3 regions of the Pseudomonas sp. NBRC 111131 genome follow, and region 3 is predicted to be linked to each of the others. Evidence: riboswitches for the same ligand, from Rfam matches in the RefSeq annotation. Region 3 holds a riboswitch; each other region holds the start of a gene.
What was found. A riboswitch is a leader RNA that binds a small molecule or an ion and turns the genes downstream of it on or off. The one in region 3 is predicted to bind cobalamin.
Positions count from the first base shown of each region.

Region 1: it holds a riboswitch for cobalamin, as region 3 does, so the genes downstream of both, cobO (cob(I)yrinic acid a,c-diamide adenosyltransferase) here and APH34_RS02385 (CbtB-domain containing protein) in region 3, are expected to answer to the same signal.
Region 2: it holds a riboswitch for cobalamin, as region 3 does, so the genes downstream of both, APH34_RS13500 (TonB-dependent siderophore receptor) here and APH34_RS02385 (CbtB-domain containing protein) in region 3, are expected to answer to the same signal.

Region 1 is NZ_BCBH01000005.1:197,583-201,795, reverse strand. Features, by position in the region: gene APH34_RS07525 (sorbosone dehydrogenase family protein) at 1-1,097, opposite strand, end outside; gene APH34_RS07520 (hypothetical protein) at 1,156-1,734, opposite strand; cobalamin riboswitch at 1,889-2,110, shown strand; gene cobO (cob(I)yrinic acid a,c-diamide adenosyltransferase) at 2,232-2,843, shown strand; gene APH34_RS07510 (cobyrinate a,c-diamide synthase) at 2,840-4,135, shown strand; gene bluB (5,6-dimethylbenzimidazole synthase) at 4,132-4,213, shown strand, end outside.
Region 2 is NZ_BCBH01000012.1:69,203-73,415, forward strand. Features, by position in the region: gene APH34_RS13495 (ABC transporter substrate-binding protein) at 1-153, opposite strand, end outside; gene APH34_RS13500 (TonB-dependent siderophore receptor) at 461-2,590, opposite strand; cobalamin riboswitch at 2,700-2,906, opposite strand; gene APH34_RS13505 (ABC transporter ATP-binding protein) at 2,973-4,121, opposite strand; gene APH34_RS13510 (ABC transporter permease) at 4,141-4,213, opposite strand, start outside.
Region 3 is NZ_BCBH01000002.1:58,717-62,929, reverse strand. Features, by position in the region: gene APH34_RS02405 (response regulator transcription factor) at 1-557, opposite strand, end outside; gene cobM (precorrin-4 C(11)-methyltransferase) at 832-1,584, opposite strand; gene APH34_RS02395 (cobalamin biosynthesis protein) at 1,617-2,027, opposite strand; gene APH34_RS02390 (CbtA family protein) at 2,027-2,716, opposite strand; gene APH34_RS02385 (CbtB-domain containing protein) at 2,726-2,911, opposite strand; cobalamin riboswitch at 3,012-3,236, opposite strand; cobalamin riboswitch at 3,304-3,513, shown strand; gene cobW (cobalamin biosynthesis protein CobW) at 3,613-4,213, shown strand, end outside.

The DNA.
Region 1 (4,213 bases), on a different contig from region 3:
GAGCCGTGCTGGCCCACGAATGCACCGCGGTCGAAGGGCGCTGGCAACGTCTGCGGCTGGGCGAATGCCAAGCCCAATGAGGCGGTATGCGGGCCTACCGCATAGTCCGGGACCAATGCCTGTGCGACCTTTTGCGGATCTTGCGGCTGTACGCGCTTATCGACGTGTGGGCCGTAGTAGCTGTACGGCCAGCCATAGAAACCGCCCTCTTTGACCGAGGTGATGTAATCAGGCACCAGGTCACTGCCAATCTCGTCCCGCTCGTTGACTGCCGTCCACAGCCGGCCGGTGCGTGGCTCCCAGGCCAACCCATTGGGGTTGCGCAGGCCTGATGCATAGAGCCGATGTGCGCCAGTGGCGGCATCGACGTCCCAGATCGCTGCACGGCCCTGTTCCTGGTCGAGGCCGTTTTCCCCTACGTTACTGTTGGAACCCACCGTCACATACAGGTGCTTGCCATCGGCACTGGCAATCACATTTTTGGTCCAGTGATGGTTCAGGGGGCCCCCAGGCAACGCGACGACCTGCGTTCCGTGCTCGCGAAGCTGGGTGGCGCCTGGCGGATAGTGAAAGCGCAGCAGCTTGTCGGTGTCGGCAACATAGAAGTCATTGCCGACCAAGGCCATGCCGAACGGTGAGTTGAGTCCGTCGAGGAACGTGGTGCGTATTTCAGCAACGCCATCATGGTCGGCGTCACGCAGCAAGGTAATGCGGTTGGCGCTGGGCACGCCTGCTCCGGCCCGCTGCATTGCCTTGCCCATGATCCACCCACGTATGCCCTTGCCGTCATCGGGTTTGGGTGGGGCGTTGGTTTCAGCCACCAGAACGTCACCGTTCGGCAGCACGTAGAGCCAGCGCGGATGGTCGAGCTTGTCGGCAAAGGCCACCACCTGCAGGCCGGTGGCGGCTTTCGGCTTGGCACCGCCCGGCCAGCCGACGGCGGGGGCGATATTGACCGTTGGGAGCAAGGTCTTGTGGGGGGCGGGCAGTTGTGGCGAGGTGCCGCTGCCGTCATCCACACTCAGCAAGGCAGTGTCGCCACACCCTGTCAGACAGGCGCCGAACAGCCACGGTAAGACGATGCCGATGCGTTTCATGTTCGCCGCCCTCAAACGTTACGCTTTAATGATCAGAGCGTGGTTTGACGGCGGTGGTTCAGGCCTGCTTGAGCAGCAGTGCTACCCCGGGGAAATAGTGTCCCAATTCGTTGTGCAGCTTGCGGTACGCGTAGGGGAAGTACCAGGCAATGGCGCAGGCGGAGTGCTTCTGTAAATCATCGACCCAGTCCTGCAGTTCTTCTGGGCTGGCATGCTGGCCAGCCTTCCATGGGCTGACGAACAGCGCGCCGGCTTTCAGCTGGCTGGAGTAGGCCACCTGGCGGGCCTGAGCGGCGGTTTCTTGCAGGGCGGTGGCCGCGTCCAGTCGGGCAAGCTTTGGCCAGCGCTGGCCGATGCTCAGGTAAAGTGCCTCGTCGGCGCTGACGATTGCCAGGTCGCAACGCCCTTCGCGCTCGCCCTCGTCCCGTTGTTTCTTGCTTGGAAACTGCTGCAGCGCCGCCAGTTCGGCCTGCCACGCTGCCGCTGCGAGCACGCCAGCGTTGGCGGCGGCGCCATGCCAGTAAGCGGCGTCGGCATCACCGGCGTACTGGTTGAAGCGGTCGATGCAATCGACCCAGCGCTCCAGTACCGGTCTGAGGAACTCCAGGCGCGGGTTGTTGATGAGTTGGCCTTGCATGCTGCGCTCTCCTTTATCGTTATGATCGCGTTCAGCGCTACGGTGATAGCCATGTGATATCACTTGCTGTCAGTGTGGCACAAGCTGACGGATCGGCCATTGATACGGGCTAATTCGGCCCTGTTCGATTGACGCTCCCGGTGCAACCCTCTAACCTTCGCGGCGTGTTTCAGGTGCCCTGCCAGCCCCGTCTGGGCAGGGTGAAACTGGGAAGCCGGTGGGCGCCACAAGGTGCGATCCCGGCGCTGCCCCCGCAACGGTAGGTGAGTCGAAGGCCGCGCAGGGCCACTGGGTGCACGCACCCGGGAAGGCGCGCAGGCTTGGGCCAAAGGCCCGCTCACGAGCCCGGAGACCGGCCTGTCACTGCCAACGGCATCACGGAGGGTGATGCGCGGTGCACCGTGGCATCCCGGCCACGGCCCCTGCGCGTTCCCCGTCTGCCTGTCTATCGACCTGTCGCCGCTTCTTCGCGTGGCGTCAGCCTGCGGAGAACCTTCATGAGCGAACCCACCGAACGCGACGAACGCCACCTGGCGCGCATGCAGCGCAAGAAGGCGATCATCGACGAGCGTATCGCCAATTCCCCTAACGAATGCGGGCTGCTGCTGGTCCTGACCGGCAACGGCAAAGGCAAAAGCAGTTCGGCGTTCGGCATGCTGGCCCGCGCCTTGGGCCACGGCATGCAGTGCGGCGTGGTGCAGTTCATCAAGGGGCGCAACAGTACCGGCGAAGAGCTGTTCTTCCGCCGCTTCCCCGAACAGGTGCGTTACCACGTGATGGGCGAGGGCTTCACCTGGGAAACCCAGGACCGCCAGCGTGACATCGCCGCCGCCGAAGCGGCCTGGGTGGTTTCGCGGCAGTTGCTGCAAGACCCAAGCGTACAGTTCGTGGTGCTCGATGAGTTGAACATTGCGCTGAAGCACGGCTACCTCGACCTCGATCAGGTACTTTCGGATATCCAGGCGCGTCCGCCCATGCAGCATGTCATCGTCACGGGGCGTGCGGCCAAGGCCGAAATGATCGAACTGGCGGATACCGTCACCGAGATGGGCATGCTCAAGCATGCCTTTCAGGCGGGCATCCGCGCGCAGAAGGGCGTCGAACTGTGAGCCACGCGCGACATTGTCCGGCCGTACTGATTGCCGCGCCGGCTTCCGGCCAGGGCAAGACCACCGTTACCGCGGCCCTGGCACGTCTGCACCGCAACCTGGGGCGCAAGGTACGGGTGTTCAAGTGCGGGCCGGACTTTCTCGACCCAATGATCCTGGAGCGGGCGAGTGGGGCGCCGGTTTATCAACTCGACCTGTGGATGATTGGCGCGCAGGAAAGCCGTCGCCTGTTGTGGGAAGCGGCGGGCGAGGCCGATCTGATCCTCATCGAGGGGGTGATGGGTTTGTTCGACGGCACGCCCTCGAGCGCCGACCTGGCCCGCCACTTCGGCGTGCCGGTGCTGGCGGTGATTGATGGCACCGCCATGGCCCAGACGTTCGGCGCGCTGGCCCTGGGGCTGGCGCGCTACCAGCCTGACCTGCCGTTCGCCGGTGTACTGGCCAACCGGGTGGGTAGCCTGCGCCATGCTCAACTGCTTGAGGGTAGCCTGACCGAAGGCTTGCGCTGGTATGGCGGGCTGTCGCGCGAGCGTGGGATCGAGCTGCCCAGCCGCCACCTGGGGCTGGTACAGGCCAGTGAGTTGAACGACCTGGATGCACGCCTGGATGCCGCCGCGCAGGCGCTGGGGGACAGTTGCGACGCAGCCTTGCCACCCCCTGTGGGCTTCGCCGAAGCCGAGCCGCAGCCGTGTGCCACGCCGCTGGCCGGGGTGCGCATTGGCGTGGCGAAGGATGAGGCGTTTGCCTTCACCTACGGCGCCAACCTTGACCTGCTGCGCAACCTGGGCGCGCAACTGGCATTCTTCTCACCGTTGCACGACCGTGAGCTGCCAGCAGTGGATAGCCTGTACCTGCCCGGCGGTTACCCTGAACTGCACCACCACGCACTGGCGGCCAATACGCCGATGTGCCAGGCGATCCGCGCCCACCACGGCGCAGGCAAACCTCTGCTGGCCGAATGTGGCGGCATGTTGTACCTGCTCGATGCCCTGACCGACGTTGCCGGTGAGCGTGCCGAGCTGCTCGGCCTGCTGCCGGGCGAAGCCGTTATGCAGAAGCGCCTGGCGGCCCTTGCACTGCAAGCGGTGGAGCTGCCGGAGGGCACCCTGCGCGGGCACACCTACCATCATTCGCTGACCAGCACCGCCCTCGAACCCATCGCCCGCGGCCTGAGCCCCAATGGTGGGCGTGGCAACGAAGCGGTGTACCGCCGGGGTCGCCTGACAGCCTCGTATGTGCATTTTTATTTCCCTTCCAACCCTGATGCGGCGGCGGCGTTGTTGCGACCATGAGCGAACATGCCTTCAGTGACGCCGAGCGCGCCGCCGTCTACCGAGCCATTGGTGAGCGCCGTGACATGCGCCACTTCG
Region 2 (4,213 bases), on a different contig from region 3:
GGCCTGGCCGATGGTTACGACGCGCTGGGGGGCGTGGCCGAACGTCTGCGTTACGCCGCAGTTGGCGATAGTCAGCGGGTAGTGGGTGACAGCGGCATGGGCGATGCCGGTGAGGCTCAGGCCGGCGAGCAGGGTGACGAAACGGAGCAACATGCTGGGCGATCTCCTATCGGACAGTCACGGAAGGAACGCACGGACAGGCGTCGCCAAGCGCCCGCGCAAGGTGGGGGCAATACGGCTGGCCAATCCCGGACACCCCGCCGGTTGGTGAATGTAGGCCGGCAGGTCTCCTGACGGGTGCGTCTTGGCCTGGCTCCGCCTTTTTGATTCCGTGGTGGAAACCGGCGGGCCGCATGGTAGACCATCAGGCTGCCGGGTGAAACGCAAATTCAGAACATCGGCGCGGCGCCGAGTTTTGAGTTGTCAGCACCGGCCCTAGCGCCGGCGCTGACACTTCAAATCAAAAACTGTAATCCACCGTCGCGAAATAGGCGCGGGGCGTTCCCATGATCCATTGCTCGCCACTGAAGGCAGCCGCCACGTACTCGCGGTCGAACAGGTTGTTCACCTGCAATCCCAGCCGCACATCCGGCAACACCTGCCAGCCGATGTTGGCATCGACCACGGTGTACCCTGGCGCGCGCTGGGTGTTGGCGGTATTGGCGTAGCGCTCATCCACATAACGGGCGCCGATGCCAGCCTCGACCTGCTGGCCGAAGCCCTTGCTCAACCACAGGTTGGCGGTGCGCCGTGGCACGTTGGCCGGGCGGTTGCCGGCGCGGTCCTGCGGCACGCCGCCGACCATCTGGTCGAAGTCGTCGTACTTGGCGCGTACCACCGAGGCATTGGCCGAAACGTGCCACTGGTGCGCCAAGGCCAGTTCAAGTGTCGCCTCCAGGCCATCGGAGGTCTGTTGCCCGGCCTGCTGTTTTTCGTGGGTGACAGGGTCATCCACCAGCAGTTTTTTCTTGACGATGTGGTAGGCCGCCAGCGTCCATTCACCGCGCCCTTCCCAGAAACGCTGCTTGAGCCCCAGCTCGGTCTGCTTCGACTCGGTCAGGTCGTAGTTCATCTGCGTCGGGTTTAGGCTGATGAGGTTGTTCACCCCGTCCTCACTGGTGGAGTACTGGCCATACAGCGACACGTCATCGTTGACCGCGAACACCAGCCCGGCGCGCCAGTTGCCGCCTTGCAGGCTGCGGTCGCTACGGGTGTCGTTGGTGAGGTTGTCACGGTCGATGTGGTTCTGGTCGCGGCGTACACCGGTCACCAGCGACAGGCGCTCAGTCAGTTGCAGGCGGTTCTCGGCGAACAGGGCGAAGGTATGGGTGGTGGAGAGCGTCTGTGGGCGCAGTGGCGAATCACTGTGGAACCAACCTGGCGTTGGGTTCCATGGGTCGACATAGTCACCAGGCTCAGCATCGATGTACGGCGAGTTGCTGTCGACGTTGAAGCGAATCTTGTTGTACTCGGCACCGACCATCGTCCTGCTCGCCAGGCCGAACAGCGAATGGTCGAAGGTGAAGGTCTGGCGGTCGCCGATCTGTTCCTGGTTGTGCTTGATCTCCAGGTAACTGCCGCGCTGGAGTTGGCCCAGGTCGGCGTCCCAGCTGTAGTCCTCGGCATTGCGCCAGTGGCGGCGGCTCTTGATGTAGTAGAGCTGGTTGCTGGCGCTGAGCTGGTCGTTGAGGGTCCAGTCGGTGGTGAAGCGGGTCCATTCATCGTGGTAGCGCTGCACGTCGTTGTGGATGTTGAAGTTCTTCTTGCGCAGGCTGCTGCGGTAGTGGCCGTCGATCAGCGGCGTGCCGTAGTAGTTGGCCGGCTCGGCATCGCCGCGCTCATGGGCCAGGGTGAAGCTCAGGTCGTCGGTGGCGTCGAAACGCAGCGCGGCACTCAGGGCCAGGCTGCGTGAGTCGGTGCGGTCCACCCAGCCGTTGCCAGCCTGCTGGTTCAGGGTAACCCGGTAGCTCAGGCGCTCGCTGAGGCTGCCGCCGCTGTCCAGGCCCAGTTGCTGGCGGTCCCAGGAGCCGTAGCCCAGGCGCAGGTGGTTGTGAATGTCGCCGGTGAACGGTTTTTTCGGGATGACGTTGACCACCGCACCGGTGGCACCCTCGCCATACAGCACCGAGGCCGGGCCACGGATCACGTCGATGCGCTCGACCATCCAGGGGTCTACCGGGAAGGTCTGGGTACCGGCACCGGTGTACAGGCGTGCGCCATCGAACAGTGTCATCACCGAGCCATGTCCGTCAAAACCGCGAGCCGACAGGCCCGTGCCACCGTCACCCGGGGTGCCGGTGAAGGTGATGCCCGGCGAGCGGGTCACGGCATCCTGAACGGTGACGTTGTTGCGCTGCTGGATTTGTTCGGCCGTGATGCTGCTGGTGCTGGCCGGGGTTTCCAGGGCGCTGAGGTTCAGCCGTGAGCCAGCCTGGGTGGGCGTCGCAAGGTCGACTACCTGAGCATCGCGGGTGTCCGTAATGGCCGTGGAGGGGAGTGCCAGGACCGCCTTGTCGTGGTCGTCGGCCAAGGCCGGGAGGGTGACTGCCAGGCAGGCCGCCAGAGGGTGAAGCTTGAAGAAACGGGACATGTCTTTCCACTGTTGCAGGAATGAATGGATCCCGGTGGAGAACACGCAAAGGCACAACCACGCACGCAGGCGCGCACGCAGATACCGGCCTGCGCCCGCCCACCGCGGGTTGCCAAGTAACGCTTCAGGCCGGTCTCCGGGCTTGCGAGGGTCATGAGGCCTTCACCTTCCCATGCAGGTGCACAGTGGTGTATCGAAGGCATCGCTCGCTTACCGTTGCGGGGGCAGCGCCGGACTTGTCGTGAACCACGACGCACCGGCTTCCCGTTTCACCCTGCGCTCGGCGGCGCAGGACACCTGAAACTGGCGCGCATATGACCATTGGTCAGCGCGCACGTCAATGGGGTACGTAACAACACACAGGGTGCCGTATGTATGCCTGTCAGTGCGCACCCGCCCCCTTGCTCAGGTCACTCTGCGCCCATTGCGTGTAGATGCAGGCATCAGCCACTGCCCAGCGTACCTTCACGCTGGCCCCCGGCTGCATCGCCATGCCTGCCGCAGATAGCGCCTTGACGGTAAGCTCAGTACCGCCGGCGGTGAGCACATGGCAGGTCTGGCTTTCGCCCAGGAACAGCACTTCAGTGACCTTGGCACTGACTTCATTCCAGCCCGCTGGCAGCGGTTGGCGTGCGGCTTGCTCTGTGGTCAGGGCCAGGGCCTTTTCCGGGCGCACCATGATCAGTGCCTCCTGCCCGGTGGCCAGGCCCGCGGTCAGGCGGATCGCTACAGGCTGGCCTTCGAAGCTGGCCGCGCCATGGCTGCTGGCCTTGACCTGAAGGAAATTTGAGTTGCCCAGGAACGACGCAACGAAGGCATTGGGCGGATTCTGGTAGAGGTCGTAGCCGGTGCCGAGGCCGACGACCTTGCCGTGGCTGAAGATGGCGATGCGCTGGGACAGACGCATGGCCTCTTCCTGGTCGTGGGTCACATAGACGATGGTAATGCCCAGCCGACGGTGCAGTTGGCGCAGTTCGTCCTGCAGGTCCTCGCGCAGTTTCTTGTCCAGCGCGCCAAGCGGTTCGTCCATCAACAGGATACGTGGCTCATAGACCAATGCCCGGGCAATGGCCACGCGCTGTTGCTGGCCGCCAGACAGCTGCGCCGGCTTGCGATGGGCGAACGCCTCCAGTTGCACCAGCTTGAGCATGGCCTCGACCCGTTTGTGGGTTTCGCTGGCGCCCAACTTGCGGATGGCGAGCGGGAAGGCGATGTTGTCGCGCACATTCAGGTGCGGAAACAGCGAATAGCGTTGGAACACCATGCCAATGTCACGCTTGTGCGGTGGCACGTTTACCAGCGACTGGCCATCGACCAGGATTTCGCCGCTGCTTGGCGTCTCGAACCCGGCGAGCATCGACAGGGTGGTGGACTTGCCCGAGCCGCTGGAGCCGAGAAAGGTCAGGAACTCACCGTCCTGGATCTCTAGGTTGAGGTTGTCCACGGCGGTGAAGTCGCCGTAGTGCTTGTTCAACCCGCGAAGGCTGACCAGGGGTTTGTGGTGCGCGTTGTCTTTGATGACTGCACTCATTGTTGTTCTCTCCGGGTACTCAAGCGTTGGCGTCGGTACGCCGGCGCAAAGCGGCGGCCACGACCATGACAAGCAGCGACAGGCCGATCAGC
Region 3 (4,213 bases):
AGTTTATCCATGATGCGGCCACGGTATGTGCTGATGGTTTTGGCGCTAAGGTTCATGCACGCGCCGATGTTCTTGTTGTTTTCGCCGCGGGCCAGACGCCTCAGCACTTCCATCTCTCGATTGGACAGGCTTTCCAGGCGCTTGGGTTCGCTGTCGAGGGTATTGCTGTTGACCGACATCTGGGGAAAGGTGGAATACCCCTTGACCAGCGCCTTCAACGCAAAGATCAGGGCTTCATGATCTTCGTCCTTGGTCACGAAGGCACCGATGCCAGCATCCAGGCAGCGACGCACGTACAAGTCTGTAGCCTGCCCGGTGAGCACCATGATTTTCGGTGCCGGCTCCAGCAACTGCAGGCGCTTGATGACCTCCATGCCATCCAGGCCTGGCAGGCCGATATCCAGTACGACCACATCAGGCCGCAGTTTGGAGGCGACTTGCGTCACTTCGCTGCCATCACCGAGTTCGCCAACGACCTGAAAGCGCTCACGCTCGAGAAGCAGGCGCAGGGAAAGCCGAACGATGGGGTGATCGTCGACGATCAGCACAGTTGTCATGAAGCTAGCTCCTGTCGGAATGGGGTCAGTTTCCTGCGGTTAAACAGGAAATGGCTGTAAGGGCGTCTGCAGGGCAGCACGATACGTCCATTCCGGTCACTTGATAATGGCGAGTATAGATCTGTAGAACAAGTACGGCGGATTTGTTGAAAAGTCCTACAAAATTCCCGAAATCAGGCATAGGTCGGCCATTTTCGACGCGGCTTAGGTAGCGCCAGGCCCACCCCGGCAGGGCGGGCCAGTCGGCCTGCGGCTTCTGCCGGTCTGGCAGTGTTCAGTCCGCTGGCCGATAAAGGTGAGCATGGCCAGCGCGGTACAGGGCCGAGTTTGCGAATGGGGCGTCGCCCAGTACATGGCCCACGAGGATCAGCGCGGTGCGCCGGAAATCCTTGGTGGCGACGCGCTCGACGATATCGCCCAAGGTGCCGCGCACCCAGTCCTGGTCTGGCCAGGTGGCGCGATGAACCACGGCGATCGGGCAGTCACGACCGTAATGGACAAGCAACTCATCGACAATGCGCGCCAGGTGCTTGACCCCGAGGTGAATGGCCAATGTGGCGCCATGCCGGGCCAGGTCGCCCAGTTGCTCGCCCGCCGGCATGGGCGAGCTGTCGCCGTAACGGGTGAGGATGACCGTTTGTGCCACCTGCGGAAGTGTCAGCTCACAGCCGAGCAGCGCGGCGCTGGCGGCAGTGGCGGTAACCCCAGGGATGATCTGATAATCGATGGCCAGTTCGCGCAGGTGGCGGATCTGTTCGCCGATAGCGCCATACAGGCTAGGGTCACCACTGTGGACGCGGGCAACATCCTGGCCTTTTTCATGAGCCGCACGCATGGCGGCGATGATCTGTTCCAGGTGCAGTTCGGCACTGTTGATGACCGTCTCGGCCTGATGGCCTTCAAGCACCGCGGCAGGCACGAGGGACCCGGCATAGATGATCACCGGGCATTGGCGGATCAGGCGCTGGCCCTTGACCGTGATCAGTTCGGGGTCGCCGGGGCCGGCCCCGATGAAGTAGACCGTCATGGGAAATCCTTGCAGGTAAATAGAGGTAGCGATTATCCGCCGCAGGCGAGGGCGAGGGTAGCGGCGCCGAGCGATTGGCGCGGTACCAGCAGCATGGCGGTGCCGTGCGCGTGGTAGGCCATGGCCAATGCGGCGCTTTCGGCAACGCCCCAGCAACCTGTGTGGGCGTAGGCCACGGCAGAACGGTGACTGAGCATAGGCTCGAAGGTTTGCAACCGGCTGGGCTCGAATGCCACAAGCGGCAGATCGTGGAGCTTGGCCAGTTGCTGCAGGCCAGGCTCATCGGCTTTCAAGGCAATGCTGGCAATGCCACGCAAGGCACTGAGCGGTAAACCCTGCTGATTCAAAACCTGGCGCAGCACTGTGTCGAGGACCTCCAGCGGGCAGCCGCGTCGGCATCCGAAGCCGGCGTATAGCGCCGGCTGGGTGCATTCGCTGGCCATCAGGCCTGGCTGGAGCGGCGATACAGCCAGGCGCTGAGCAAGCCCAGGGCCAGCCAGAAAGCCGCGTTGGTGACCCATGAAGCGATCTTGAACTGGGTTTCCAGTGCCTCGGGAGCCAGGCTTTGGTGAACGTCTGGCTGTGGCGCGCCGATCACATGGGGCACGACCAGCAGAACCGCACCGAGTACCTTGAACAACCAATGCCGGGCGAACACCAACAGTGCCAGGCCGAGCGCAGTCGCGGCAGCGGTACCGATCCACCAGCTCTGTCGCTGGCCGAGGTCAGCGGCGGCGGTGCCTGGCAACTCCGGCGGCAGGCCAAGGGTGGGCGCGAGGCAAAACACGGCAAAACCGGCCAGGCCCCAGAGAGCGCCGGTGGTGACGCGGTTGGGTTCGCGCAGGCTGTACAAGGCTGCCAGGATCAGGGCAAAGCCGACCGCGACGACCAGATTACCGCCGGTGGTCGAAAGGATGCGCTGCCAGCCGTCTTCCGGCGACCAGGCTTCGTCGTTGTGCTCGTGGCCACCGGCCTCTTCGCCATGGCTGTGATGCTCGGCGGCCGGGGCTGCCGACTCATAGGTTTCCGCCTGGAGGATCAACGGTGCGACCCAGAAGCTTTGCAGCAGAGTCAACAACAGGGCTGCAAGCAGGCCGCTGAACCCGGCGGTGCGGGCAATGCGCTTGATCATGGGGCGGTCTCAGTGGCAGGGGAAGGCGGCGCTGTGACGGGTGTCGTGCGCGGCGTTATGCACCGCTTCGATGTGCGAGAAGCCGGCGAAATAGATCAGGCACAGGCCCAGCAGGCTGGCGCCGAAGGCAATAACCACGCGCTGGCTGAGGGTGACGGGGGTGGCGATGCTGTGTTTGGCGCTGGTGACGGGCATGTCGCGTTCCTCTACTTGCTTCTATTAAGGGGCAACGGGCAAGCGCGGCAGCCCCGGATGCGGATGGCCCAGGGGAATGCGACAGCGCCCGCCCACCGCGGGGTGTTCATAAGCGCCAGGCCGGTCTCCGGGCTTGCGAGGAAGAGCAGGGCTCTTGGAAAGCATCACCCTTCCCATGCCGGACGACGTGGCACAGTGGTCTGGACGCTTCGCTCGCTTACCGTTGCGGGGGCAGCACCGGCTCTGTCCGGCCCTGATCGAGGGCCTGCGACGCACCGGTTTCCCGTTTCACCCCCGTGGGGGCACCTGAACGCAAGGTGTAAGGAGAGCACGGGGGAGGGGTTGCGTCAATCGCAGCGCGCGCCAACAGTTGACCACCCGCCACCCCCCGCGTAGCCTTGCCGCTTCGAGGTTCTTCGGCCACGCCGAAGCTAAGACGGGAACGCGGTCCAAGCCGCGGCTGCCCCCGCAACTGTAAGCACCGACAACGGATCGACACTGCCACTGCGCCCTGGCGCGGGAAGGCGTCATCCGACCAGGCCTTGTTCGACCAGGCCGGGACGGTGCAAGCCAGGAGACCTGCCTCGAGACGATTTCGACTCTCAACCGGGCGGGGTGATCCGGTGGCGAACGAGCCCGGCCAGCCTGGCCTGCGGCTTTCGTCCCGCATGCCCGCGCCATCCTGCCAAGGGCAACGCGACATGAAAACACTGGCCAAGCTCCCCGTCACCATCGTTACCGGCTTCCTCGGCTCGGGCAAGACCACCTTGCTTCGGCACATGCTCGATAATGCCCAGGGCCGCCGTATTGCAGTGATCGTCAACGAGTTCGGTGAGCTCGGTATCGACGGTGAGATCCTCAAGCAGTGCAGCATCGGCTGTACTGAAGAAGAGGCCACTGGCCGAGTGTATGAGTTGGCCAACGGCTGCCTGTGCTGCACCGTGCAGGAAGAGTTCTTTCCGGTCATGCGGGAACTGGTTGCCCGGCGTGGCGACCTTGACCACATCCTGATCGAAACCAGCGGCCTGGCCCTGCCCAAGCCCCTGGTGCAAGCTTTCCAATGGCCAGAAATTCGCAATGCCTGCACCGTCGACGCCGTGATCACCGTTGTCGACAGCCCGGCCGTGGCCGCCGGTACCTTCGCCGCCTTCCCGGATCAGGTCGACGCGCAGCGCAAGCTTGACCCCAACCTGGACCATGAATCACCGCTGCACGAACTGTTCGCCGACCAGTTGGCCAGTGCCGACCTGGTGGTGCTCAACAAGGCCGACCTGATCGACGCCGAAGGCCTGGCCAAGGTGC